3 regions of the Brumicola nitratireducens FR1064 genome follow, and region 1 is predicted to be linked to each of the others. Evidence: predicted binding sites of a transcription regulator. Region 1 holds the regulator's gene; each other region holds the start of a gene.
What was found. Region 1 encodes FNR, which switches genes on or off when oxygen is low (the NO sensors DNR and NnrR bind a similar motif). Its sites were predicted from a motif close to TTGATCTAGATCAA; they were not measured.

Region 1 (4,289 bases):
ACTGAGCAAAATATCCAACATGGCAAATGAATCCTTCCCACCACTTATGGCGGCCATCACAACATCCCCATCCTCTATCATGTTGTAGTCGTCTATAGCTTTGCCAACGTTTCTACGTATTTTTTTTGCTAATTTATCGTTACTGTATTTTAGCTTTTGGTTAAAGCCTGTTTCTTCACTCATTATGCATTCCGACAACCCATAAGCTGGGTCAATTCATTCAAAATAAAAACGCTGGTCTGTGTATGCTTCCATAGAATACAAAAAAATATGGCGTTTTTCGATGGGTGTCATTTTAATGCTTGTGAGCTTGGTAAGCAATTAACAAAGAGGCGTTAAGTTAAACGCTTTAAGTATTTAGTTGAGAAAGCGAGTAGAGAAAGCTTCTGCCTAGGTCGCAATAGCTTAATTTTCTGGCATAAGCTTGGCTCTTGCTAATATCAACTGAATTTAATTTGTTTTTACAATCAAGGTATCGCAATCAACTGAGTCAATAATAAGCTCCGCTGTATTACCTAGGAGTGCGGCGGTTAATCCTTTTCTTCCAACTGAGCCAATAACTACGAGGTCGGCTTTATATTGCTGGCAAATGGCTGGGATCATATCTTCGGGTAATCCTTCCTGCACATGTATATTAGTATCGTTGACCTTGTATTTCTCAGCCAGTGTATTTAATTGTGTAGTATGTCTTTCTTGCACCGTTTTATTGTAAATTTCGGGAGAAAAACTAGGTACTTCGACCGTTACTTGGACCGGTGCACCAGCATATGAGTTGGCAAAATGAAGATTCGCATCAAGTAGCTGAGATAACTCATATGCTGTTTCAGCCACTTTATCACTCAAGAATACATGTTCATCATCTTTAGCCGAAACACCGATTGCAGTCAGTATAGTTGGTTTTTGTGGCCATTCGTGAGACTTTACTAAGAGTAAGTTAACAGATGAGTTTCGAGCAATGTGCCAATCTGCAGCAGTAAATAAACTAGAAGAGAGTAATCCATGCTTCTTAGTCGCTTTTATAATAAGGTCACAACCATAATCACTGCAGGTATTTATTACCGCTTCATGTAATTTTTTATGCCACACAACAACTATGTCAATCTTAACTTTACCTGTTAGGTTGAGTTGTTTTATTTGAGCCTCTATCTTTAATCTTTCTTGTTCAACCATGGCCTCTTTCATATTGACACGTGCTTCGCTGTTAAGCACTGCGGTCATATCGTAAGATTTATCATAAATACAGGAAAACACGATTATTGTAGCGTCTGTTCTTTGCGCAAATTTCAGCGCACGCAACACCGGAGTTTGTTGTTCGAGGGTGGGGTCGGTAACAGCGAGTATTTTTTTACACGTAAACATGATTTTCTCCAACACTGATATATAAGTTTGTAGTGTGGATGCTTTTTGTTCAATACACCAGTTAAGCTATTGCCGCAGATCAAATAATTGCCGAAAAAAGTTAAAAGTTTAGCTCTATTAAGTTCTGCGCAGAAAGAGCCAAAATAACAGAGCACATGAGATGTTTACTATTTGCACTAACAAACGTTAGTAAAGTTAATTTCCATATCGGGTAAACGCTGCCTAATTCCATCAAAATTAATAATGGATATTAATTTGCCATCAACTTTTATTAATTCTTCTTTTTGAAAGCGGGTTAATAATCTACTGATAGTTTCCACCGTTAAGCCAAGGTAGTTGCCTATTTCATTTCTGGTCATGGATAGGTTGAACTGTTTTGCAGAAAAGCCTCTTTCTTCAAAGCGCTGCGATAAATGGCTCAAGAAGTGCAATAACCGCTCTTCTGCGCTGCGCTTACTGAGCAACATCATTAAATCATGGTCATGTTTAATTTCCGCACTCATGAAGCGCATTATTTGCTGTCTTAACTTTGGAAATTTCACCGACATCTCGTCGAGGGTATCGTAGGGGAGCTCGCATACCATAGCCGTTTCTAGGGCCTGGCTAGAACTGCCGTGCTTATTGTCTTTTAATGCATCAAAGCCAATAATATCGCCAGGGAAATGAAAGCCGATAATTTGTTCAACACCATCTTTATCGCTAACGTATGACTTAAACGAACCAGAGCGTACAGCGTACAAAGAATGGAAATCATCGCCATGGCGAACTAATTTATCATTTTTGTGTAGAGGTTTTTTGCGCTCAATAATGTCGTCTAACGATTCCAATTCATTTTTGTTCAAACTAACCGGCAAACACAAGTGACTAAAGGTACAACTTTGACAGTGAATCGAAAGTTCGGGGGCTTTTGCCATTACTTATTCATCCTTGTTAATTATGCCGTTAAGTTAGCTCATAACTAGGTTTAAGGTCAAGGCCAAAGAACATAGAAGCAACAGCAAAGAGATCGTAATCCTAGTCAATTTATGTTGAAAAATGGGGACTAAAAAGCTTGCTCCTAAACTCGCTGCAAAAAGCGTAGGGAGTGTCCCTACGCCAAAAGAAAACATTACAAGCGCACCTTGCATTGCCGACTCGCTGGCCAGAGACCAAGTCAGCACCGAATAAACCAAACCACAGGGTAACCAGCCCCATATCATGCCATACAGTAGAGTGTACAATGGGTTTTTGAAGGGAATAAGTTTTTTGGATAGAGGGGCTACTTTTCTCCAAAGACTTCCACCTAGTTTTTCTAAGTAAGATAAACCCTTGTACCAATCGCTGATGTAAAGCGCTAATAAAACCAAAAATACAATACTAATAATTTGCAAAAAAGGGAATGCGGATTGAATATTAACGGTTGCAATGCTGCCTATAAAACCAGTAATTGCACCTGCAATCGTGTAACTGACTATACGACCAAGGTTGTATGAAAAAATATAGGGAAGCTGTGATTGCCCTTTAGGAATTGCAAATGAAAATGCACTGGCAATACCACCGCACATACCGATGCAATGAACACCTCCGGCGATGCCAATTAAGAAAGCTCCTATGTAGTTAATGTCGACCATTATTACTTATCGACAGTGCTTGGCTTCGACTCGTTGCTGTCGGAGCCATTACTTTTGTTTAGTGTAACGATACTCTGATCAGCTTCTTTATCCTGGGTATTGATGTCGTCATCAAACAAAATGCTATAGCCTTGGCGATCGAGGTCTTCAAATTGATTCGACCGAACAGCCCAAAAAAATACAACGATCGCGATACCTACAATGATGATAGCAAGGGGTATCAACACATAAATAATACTCATACTTTCAATAGACTCCGTTACCTATAGGGTTTTATCTTAATCTTTAAGCAGCCGCGTAGAGTTAATTACCACAATGATGGAACTAATAGACATGCCAAGAGCAGCCATCCAAGGCGTTAAAAAACCAGCCATTGCTAGTGGTAAAACTAGCACGTTATACCCAATTGCCCACACCATATTCTGTTTTATTTTACGCCGGGTTCTGTCTGCCATAGCCAACACCAAAGAAAGAGAATCCAATCGTGCGTTAAGCAAAATAACGTCGGCTGCGTTTTTCGCTAAGTCTGACGCATTACCTACGGCCAAAGACACATCCGCTGCCGCTAATACAGGAGCGTCATTAATACCATCGCCAAGCATCAATACTTTTTTACCTTGCTGCTGCATGGTCTTTATTGTTGTTAACTTTTGTGACGGGGTACATTGTGCATAGCTATTATTAATGCCTAACTTGTGTGCTACAAAGCTAACATTTTTTTCGCTATCACCACTTAATATACTTGTGTCATAGCGCTTTAATTTCTTCAGTACTGCTGCTACGTCACTCTTTATTTGGTCAACTAACCAGAACGCGGCGACAACAGCGTCATTTTTAGTAAGTATCACTGTGGCATTATCAAGCTCATTAGCTAAAGGTGGGCACCCAGTTAAATTAACAAAGTTAGCTGAACCTAGTTTATAAACATGCCCGTTAAGCTTACCTGCAATGCCATTACCAATGCTTAAGCTAAAATCGTCAATTTGCTCGTCTTTAGTATTTATGTTGAGTTTTGCAAAGGCTTTTGCAATAGGGTGTTCGGATCTTATTTCTAATGCTGTGGCTATTGAGAGCAGTTTATCTCGCTGCTGGTCATCAGCAAACCAAGCTCTTTCGATAGAAAACTCTCCACGGGTTAGCGTACCCGTTTTATCAAACACGATGTCTGTTATTTCAGTAAGTTGCTCGAGTGCATCGGCTCGTTTAAGCAATATGCCGCCTTTGTTTAACTTAGCCATTGCACACGTCAAGGCAGAAGGCGTAGCCAAACCAAGAGCGCAGGGGCACGTAGCAACGAGCACAGAAATAGCGATCCAAAAT
Region 2 (4,289 bases), 510 kb from region 1:
TGTTTTTTCATCAAACGAAAAAGAGGGATGGGAGCAGCTGAATAGTAATGTTTTACAGATTGAAAACGAGCTGTATTCACCTATTCGCCCAAAACAAGTCGCAAAATCCCTTGAAAAGCCGAGTGATGCGTTAGAGAGTCGAGGTGTGAGTTACATAGAGGTTCGCGCATTAGACGTCAATCCATTTTCTCAGCTAGGCATAAATGAAAATCAGTTTTATTTCTTAGACGTGTTTTTGCTATATTGTTTACTTAAAGAGTCGCCTAAGTTCACGCAACCTGCTTATGATGAAAGTGACGATAATTTGGATGCTGTCGTCATCGAAGGGCGCAAACCGGGGTTAATGCTAAAGCATGAAGGCAAAGCTATTTCATTGCAGGATTGGTCAACCGAACTGTTTGTTGAATTCAAAGAGGTAGCCAAAATACTTGATCAAGCAAATTCGAATGCAAAGTACTCAGAGGCAGTTGAGAGAGAATTTGATAAAGTCAAAGATCCGAATAACACACCTTCTGCAAAATGGTTAAGCACATTATTAGAGCATGATATTGACAACAGTACATTAGGTTTAGAATTGGCGTTTGAATATAAGACTCATGCTTCTGGTTTGAATTATTTGCATATCACTGAAGATATGTTTCGTCAGCAAGCCAAAGAGTCTATTGAATCTCGCATTAAAGTCGAGCAGGCAGATACGAAATCGTTTGCAGTATTCATACAGGATTACTTTGCCAGATAGCGTGTTAACAGATAAATGACGCCAGCAGACTTATTTTTAGACAAAAAAAACCCGAACATTCGAAAAGAAGTTCGGGTTAATAGGGATCCAGCAGAAAAACTGGTTAATTCACATGTACCAGTAAGAGTAGGCTAACATGCGAAAGTTCATTTTTTTTAAAATCAAATCCTTAAAATCGTTTTTTGTGGCTATTTTTGTCCTACTTTCGAGTGCTTGTGCGACGCAGCCGCCCACTGAAAAAGAAAATATTTGCGACATTTTTTATGAAAAACGTGACTGGTTTCACGCTGCAGCAGATGTTCGTGAAAAATGGGGAGTTCCGATCCACGTTCCCATGGCAATGATGTATCAAGAAAGCTCGTTTCGCCACGACGCGCTACCTCCTCGTGACTATATTCTATTCGGCCTCATACCTTGGGGAAGAGTTAGCTCAGCATATGGTTATTCGCAAGCCAAAACCATGACTTGGGATGACTACAAAAGAGAAACAGGGCGGATGTTTGCCAGCAGAGAAGACTTCGACGATGCCATCGATTTTATGGGTTGGTTCATTACCAAAACACATCAAATAAATAAAATTTCAAAGTGGGACGCAAATGCCCAGTACCTCAATTATCACGAAGGGTGGGGAGGTTATAAACGTAAATCTTACCGCAAAAAAAAATGGCTGGTTGGAGTAGCGCAAAAAGTGAACTCACGCTCATTACGCTATGCAGCGCAATTAAAAACTTGTGAAGCCGATCTAAATAAAAACTGGTTTATGCGACTGATAACGTAAAAACTTGATCTAACGCAATCAATTCTGCCAGACTGCTAAAAACGAGGTTCAAATATTGATCTCGATCAGATGTACTCTGCCAATCCTAGACTATCATTCATTCATAAATACTGGTTTATAGACTCATATCTATAAATACACTGCTATAAATATTAACTTGTGAGGTTATTTATGTTTTCTATGATATTCGGCGACGCAGTAGTTTGGGGTTCACTTCTTGGCATTTTAGTGATGATAATCATGAGCTCATATTTTGCGTATATGTTCATACACAATAGTTCACCAGATGAACACAAGTAGCAGGTTTAATCGTATTTTTTGTGTTCTTCATTTTGTTTTATCAGCACAAGCACTGCGCTATTCCCACCCCATTCCAAGGTGGCTTGGTGAAACCCAATCACATAGGGGTGTTGTACTAGCCAACTAGGTACTTTGCGTTTTAGTGTGCCGGTGCCAATACCGTGCATGATACAAACACAAGGGTAGTGTTTTCGATGCGCCACAAATAATAATGCCGCAATTTCATTTTTTGCGGCTTCTGCCGTCATTCCGTGCAGGTCTAAAAGCAGTTCAGGTGCAATTTCACCATTTCTAAGCTGCTTGACTCGATCGGTGCGTTCCCCTTCTGCAACATACTTTAATGGACCGTTGTTTGAAAAACTTGCTTCAAATCCATCCGAAAACTCAAACATTGCGTTAGCTTTTTTTTCGGTTGCATTGCTTGAATATTGACGCTGCTTCAATTTAAGCAATCTATCTTTGCGAGACAATTCATGACGATCATGTTTGACGGGTTTTACACCATCAAAAAGACTTGCAAAGGAAATGTCTTCTTCCGAGCTGTCAAGGTTGGTTAAATTTGAAGTTTTTTTCTTCATAAAGGCAGATAACAAGCGAATTTGATTGAATTTTTGCGTATTATATCAGGATTGGCTTGATATTGAGTCAGTAATATCACTTTCTCATCTAAGGATCCCGTGAATATACAACAACCATCTCATCCGCCAGAACTAGTCACTGTACTCGACTGGATCCGTTATTCTATTTCTGCTTTTTATCAAGCAGGCGTTTTTTTCGGTCATGGCACCGATAATGAATGGGATGAAGCATCCAGCTTAGTCTTTCAAGCATTAAATTTACCCCTGGATATGCCTATAGTTCGTCAACAGGCTCTATATCAGGCACGTGTAACAGAATCAGAAAAACAGTTGATGGCAGATTGGCTGCAGCAGCGCGTTGAATTACAAAAACCATTGCCGTACATAACCCATCAAGCTTGGTTTGCCGGTATGCCGTTCTACGTTGATGAGCGTGTATTAATTCCACGCTCTCCATTTGCTGAATTAATATTGCAACATTTCAAGCCATACTTAGACACTGAACCGACAAAGATACTTGATTTGTGCACTGGTGGTGGTTGTATTGCAATCGCTCTAGCAACTCAATTTCCTGAGGCTATGGTTGATGCTGCAGATATCGACACCGATGCGCTTGATGTTGCCTCAATGAATATTCACGAATACCAATTGGAAGAGCAGGTCATTCCCTTAGCGTCTGATTTATTCGAGGGCTTAGAAGGTTTGCAATACGATCTTATCGTGTCAAATCCACCCTATGTTGATGCAAATGATATGGCTGATCTTCCTGATGAGTTCCATCATGAGCCTGAGCACGCTTTGGCTGCCGGAGAAGATGGTTTAGACCTTGTTGAAATCATGCTGCAGCAAGCTCCCGATTATATGAATGACGGCGCATGGTTGTTTGTTGAAGTAGGCAACAGTGAATTGCACGTTGCTGTTCGCTTTCCAGGCCTCGATGTTGACTGGTGCGAGTTATCTCAGGGTGGTAGCGGAATTTTTGCCGTTCAAAAAGAAACACTGATGAAGTATTGGTCAAATATCAATTAAATGTAAGGAAAGAACAGCATGTCTGGGAACACAATAGGTAAATTATTTACCGTGACAACCTTTGGAGAAAGTCATGGTATTGCCATCGGTGGTGTGGTTGATGGATGCCCTCCGGGACTAGAACTCACCGAAGAAGACTTGCAGGGTGATTTGGATCGCCGTAAGCCCGGTACTTCAAAATATACAACTGCACGCCGAGAAGATGACGAAGTTAAAATACTGAGTGGTGTATTTGAAGGTAAATCGACCGGCACGAGTATTGGTTTACTGATAAACAACAAAGACCAGCGAAGCCAGGATTATTCTAAAATCAAAGATTCTTTTCGCCCCGGTCATGCCGATTATACTTATCAGCAAAAATTTGGTTTTAGAGACTATCGTGGTGGGGGTCGTTCTTCTGCTAGAGAAACTGCTGTGCGCGTTGCTGCAGGTGGTATTGCTAAAAAATACCTTAAACAACAGTACGGCATAGAAGTACGCGGTTACATAAGTCAGCTAGGTCCAATCAAGGTAGATAAAGTGGATCATAGTGTGACTAACACGAACCCCTTTTTCTGTCCTGATGACACGAAGCTAGAGGCACTAGATGCCTACATGCGCGACCTAAAGAAAGAAGGCAACTCAATTGGAGCGCAGGTTAGTGTGAGCGCAACTAACGTGCCTGTAGGATTAGGCGAACCTGTGTTCGACCGACTTGATGCAGATATTGCACACGCCATGATGGGCATCAATGCTGTCAAAGGCGTTGAGATTGGCGATGGCTTTGACGTTGTTAATCAAAAAGGTACGGAACATCGCGATGAAATGTCTCCTGAAGGTTTTCATACGAACCATGCGGGTGGCATATTAGGCGGCATTTCCAGTG
Region 3 (4,289 bases), 1.7 Mb from region 1:
TCGCAAGTGCTAAAACTCTATCCCCTTTGGATGAAAGATCTTCGACCTTATCAAGAATGCTTTTTGCACAAAAATCCGTTTTTTCTGAACCATATTCACCCGTCGAGCAACTAGTCACTACTTCTTCAGGTGCGCCTTTGATAAATGCAATAAAGCCTGTGTCACAACGATGAATAGTCGTCATTTTTTTACGAGTACCGTCAAAAGGGATCGTACTTACTAGCGGAAATTTATCCAGTAACTGCTTTTTATCAAAGCCATATAATGCGGCCATGTTAAACAAAGCAACTTCCGTCGGTTCACCCGTGGCCTTTTTATTGCGCAGCTCCACGTCATTACTTACCGCCATGCCCACAGCAAGGAGATAATGCGTATCGCTTAACTTCGTAATATCGTCACTTCCATCGAAAATATGTTTCGCAAGCATTTTATTTTCAGTCAGCGTGCCGGTTTTATCTGTGCAGATAAAAGTGACTGCACCCAATGTTTCAACAGCGGGCAGGTTTTTTATTAAGGCCTGCTGTTTGAGCATTTTACTCGCACCCAGCGCAAGAGAAATAGTGATGACGGCGGGTAAAGCTTCTGGTACTGCCGCTACCGCCAAGCTCAGCGCAGTAAGTATCATAGTCATTAAAGGATGTCCTTGCAGCAGACCCGCAAGTAAAACAATCATGCACACGCATAAGATAGCCAATACTAAATATTTACTGAAAGAACTGAGACGAACTTGGAGCGGCGTTTTAGCCTGCTTTTCTTGGTCTAACAAATTCGCTATGCGGCCAATTTCTGTATTAATACCGGTGGCAAAAACCACGCCACTTGCTTTGCCCAAGGTTACTACGCTGCTTTTAAAAGCAAGATTACCTTTATCTCCAAGGGCTAACGTTGGTGAATCCAATGCGTCAGCTTGTTTTGTCGCAGCCATTGATTCGCCGGTGAGTGCAGACTCATCAATTTGTAACCCTTGCACCGTTAGAAGACGAACATCTGCAGGCACTATATTGCCCTGCTCTAACAAAACAATGTCACCAGGAACTAAGGCTTGAGTTGAAATAACAACAACAGAATTATCGCGTTTCACCTTAACTTGCGGTGTCGCTAATTGTCTTAAAGCTAAAAGGGCCTGCTGCGCTTTGCGTTCTTGATAGGTACTTAATACTGCATTGAGTATCAATATAGTGAAGATGATTAAGGCGTCTGTAAATTCACCTAAGGCTGCTGAAATCGCAACGGCAGCTAATAAAATAACCGTCATGATTTCGGTAAACTGGCGTAAAAACAACCTAACGATACCGTTAAATTTAGTCACCGGCAGCTGGTTTTTACCATAGCTTGCCAACGCCTGCTTAACTTGCAATGGTGTTAAACCCTCCGGTTTTGAATTCAGACGCTTGAGTGCCTCCTCGCTTGTTAGCGTGTGCCAGTTTATTGGATTGTCGTAGCCTTCCATTTAGCTGGGCCCAACAAATAGATAAATTAACAGTGCGGTAGAGAAGCCTATCGCTAACGTTTTTAGACCACTGAAGTACCAAGGAATACCGGAAATACCACTGAGTAAGACACCGAGTGTAAATAGCAGCAAGCCGGCAATGCATAGGCTCGACCAAAGCGGCGCTGTCACCCATAAAAAGCCTGCTTCATTTAGCCAAAGAGGGATCATGATCAATACTGAGATCACAAGAGGAGCTAAGCCATTGACTAAGGCTACTACAACGGGAACAAAGGTAGCGGCATGTGCATGCGAAGAGTCGCTCAAGTCGGATAGCATTGCATCTTCTAATTGACGAAGAATTAACTTTCGTTCCGCTCTTTCGCTCACATAAGCGCTGCTGACACCCGAAACGGCTAGAGCAATAGCAGCCCCTAAACAGACATTTATTACACTGGGAACGTGCACGTCTGCACTCAACATAAACCCAAGAATTAAACCGAACATGGTAAGTGCTCCGTCGAATCCATTAACGACAAAATAACGTCGTATAATGGATTGAGATTGACTTAAGCTTATGAGATTTATCAATCTCTTTAACATATTTTCGCCAAATTATTAGATTGATTAACCGCCGTTGGTTTCAACAGCGTCTATGCTATGTACGCTTGCTCCTAACTCATTTATTTTTGCCTGTATTTTTTCAAAATCGATGTGTTTACCAACCACATCCAAGCAGATAGACTCCGTACTTTGATCAATTTCTAAGACTTCTAATACAACCTTCCACGTCGCGTCTAATTGTGAAAGCGCCAGTGCAAAATCATAAGCATTGGGTTTATGAGGCTTTAATACGTCAAGCCGCAATCGACAAACATTAGCCATAAAATGGCCCCTTAACGATGCTAGTTAATTATTATCATGCACTCGAACCGCCAATACATCCTGTTTAACACCGTGCAAAACTGCGTTAGCAGTCGAGCCAAGGAGCAATTTGATACCGCTTCTGCCATGTGTTCCGATTACGATCAAGTCTGCATCGATATCATTTGCAATTTGTTTTATTTCATCAGCCGCATCACCAGCCTTTAGGTGAGTGTTCTGTTTTTTAATGCCAAATTTTTGAGCAATCTCATCTAGTTTCGCTTGCGCTCTAGCCAAACGCTCAGAGTCGTCGATAGCGCTATAGTCAGCACCATAAAGATAAGGTTGAATATACATAGACGATAGCGGAATGTAAGCCAAACTAAGATCATCTGGAGATTGACAAACTATCAGTGCCTTTTTTATAACCGTCTCATAATCTGCGTTAATATCAATTGCCACTAAAATCTTTTTGTAAGTGCTCATAATATCTTCCTTTGAAGCCACGCGTTCGCAAACAGGCTTGTCGTTTTTAAAAGTCACTTCATATTAACAAAGTAAAATTAGAGAAAGTTGACCCACATCAAGTCAAAAACCTTTTTATCGTTTATTTTATTCTAGGGTGGTTAATGCAGCGTTAAAAACAGCAATTGTTCAGACGATGCACTCGATGAAAAAGGAAACAATAATGAGTAAGCGCGCTATATTGACGGGTCTATCGTGTATTTTTAGCTTGTTTGCGTGTGACCAAGGTGTAAATTCCCCAAGGGGCTTTAGCTTACCTGAGGGTAAGCCTGACGCAGGTAAACTAGTATTTTTAAAGCATCAATGTGTTGCCTGTCATAGCATCCCCGGACTAGAGGATAACGCCGTAGAGCGCGAACATTCACCTCCAATTTCACTGAGTTCGAATTCAGCGATAGTAAAAACCTACGCAGAATTGGTGACAAGCATTATTAATCCTTCTCACAGAATATCGAGAGGAGCGCAGTGGGCAACCTCTGATGAAAATAAAGATTCTGTTATGCTGAACTACAATGATGTGCTCACGGTAACTGAATTGATAGATTTAGTTGCTTACATTCAACCTCATTATCAAGTCACGCCTTGGCCTTATACTGTTTATCCGGTCTATGAAATACACTCACCAGCGCCTAAAACACCATAGACTCTCCGCGCGCAGGTACTTTCACTCGTATATTTAAGTCTTGCCATATGCGAGTAGAAAGTGCATCTAGTGCCATTGGCTCTCCATGGACTAATACCACTGATGGTTTATTTTTAAAGCCTTTCAACCAATCCAATAGTTGATCTTGTCCGGCATGAGCTGAAAATCCACCTAAGGTTTCAATTTGCGCTTTTACTGCAAAATCGTCGTTAAACATTTTAATGTGTTTTTTACCGTCTACTATCAAGCGCCCTAACGTTCCATTAGCTTGGTAACCACAAAAAATAATCGTATTTCGACTATCCCAAATGCGTTGTTTAAAATGATGCCGAATTCTGCCACCGGTGCACATTCCACTACCAGCAATGATAATTACTCCTTTTTTTAAACGATTAATAGCAATGGATTCTTCAACCGAAACTGATAAATATAGATTAGGAATAAAGTCTTCTAAAATCGAGGTCGCCAATGGCGTCGCTAATTGAATTTCGTCTTGGTCTAAAGAACGGAACCATTTGTCGTAAACGCGCGTTACCTCAATCGCCATCGGGCTATCAAGAGCAACATGCCAATTTTTGAGCAGGCCTTCATTGTGTAAAGTACCCAGATAAAACAAAATTTCCTGAGTACGACCAACCGCAAAAGCAGGGATCAGGATATTCCCACCGCGCGCTTCGGTGTCTATTAGAATTGTTTTGAGCTGCTCTACCGTGTCCTCAATGTCTCTATGATTGCGATCCCCGTAAGTGCCTTCCATGAGCACCACATCTGCCTCTTCGATTATGCTGGGATCTTTCATTAACACTGCGTTTTTATTACCTAAGTCAC

Region 2: a site for FNR is predicted at 1,573-1,586, ahead of GNIT_RS17910 (DUF3149 domain-containing protein). Genes of this name have one in related genera too.
Region 3: a site for FNR is predicted at 2,867-2,880, ahead of GNIT_RS15520 (universal stress protein). Genes of this name have one in related genera too.

The regions. Positions count from the first base shown of each region.
Region 1 is NC_016041.1:2,002,381-2,006,669, forward strand. Features, by position in the region: gene ttcA (tRNA 2-thiocytidine(32) synthetase TtcA) at 1-183, opposite strand, end outside; gene uspE (universal stress protein UspE) at 451-1,359, opposite strand; gene fnr (fumarate/nitrate reduction transcriptional regulator Fnr) at 1,536-2,273, opposite strand; gene GNIT_RS08700 (sulfite exporter TauE/SafE family protein) at 2,307-2,969, opposite strand; gene ccoS (cbb3-type cytochrome oxidase assembly protein CcoS) at 2,972-3,211, opposite strand; gene GNIT_RS08710 (heavy metal translocating P-type ATPase) at 3,248-4,289, opposite strand, start outside.
Region 2 is NC_016041.1:2,514,904-2,519,192, reverse strand. Features, by position in the region: gene gshA (glutamate--cysteine ligase) at 1-739, shown strand, start outside; gene GNIT_RS10845 (transglycosylase SLT domain-containing protein) at 876-1,517, shown strand; gene GNIT_RS17910 (DUF3149 domain-containing protein) at 1,689-1,817, shown strand; gene smrB (endonuclease SmrB) at 1,823-2,395, opposite strand; gene prmB (50S ribosomal protein L3 N(5)-glutamine methyltransferase) at 2,495-3,424, shown strand; gene aroC (chorismate synthase) at 3,443-4,289, shown strand, end outside.
Region 3 is NC_016041.1:3,655,155-3,659,443, forward strand. Features, by position in the region: gene GNIT_RS15505 (cation-translocating P-type ATPase) at 1-1,450, opposite strand, end outside; gene GNIT_RS15510 (hypothetical protein) at 1,451-1,936, opposite strand; gene GNIT_RS15515 (DUF211 domain-containing protein) at 2,057-2,314, opposite strand; gene GNIT_RS15520 (universal stress protein) at 2,339-2,779, opposite strand; gene GNIT_RS15525 (c-type cytochrome) at 2,982-3,461, shown strand; gene GNIT_RS15530 (MBL fold metallo-hydrolase RNA specificity domain-containing protein) at 3,448-4,289, opposite strand, start outside.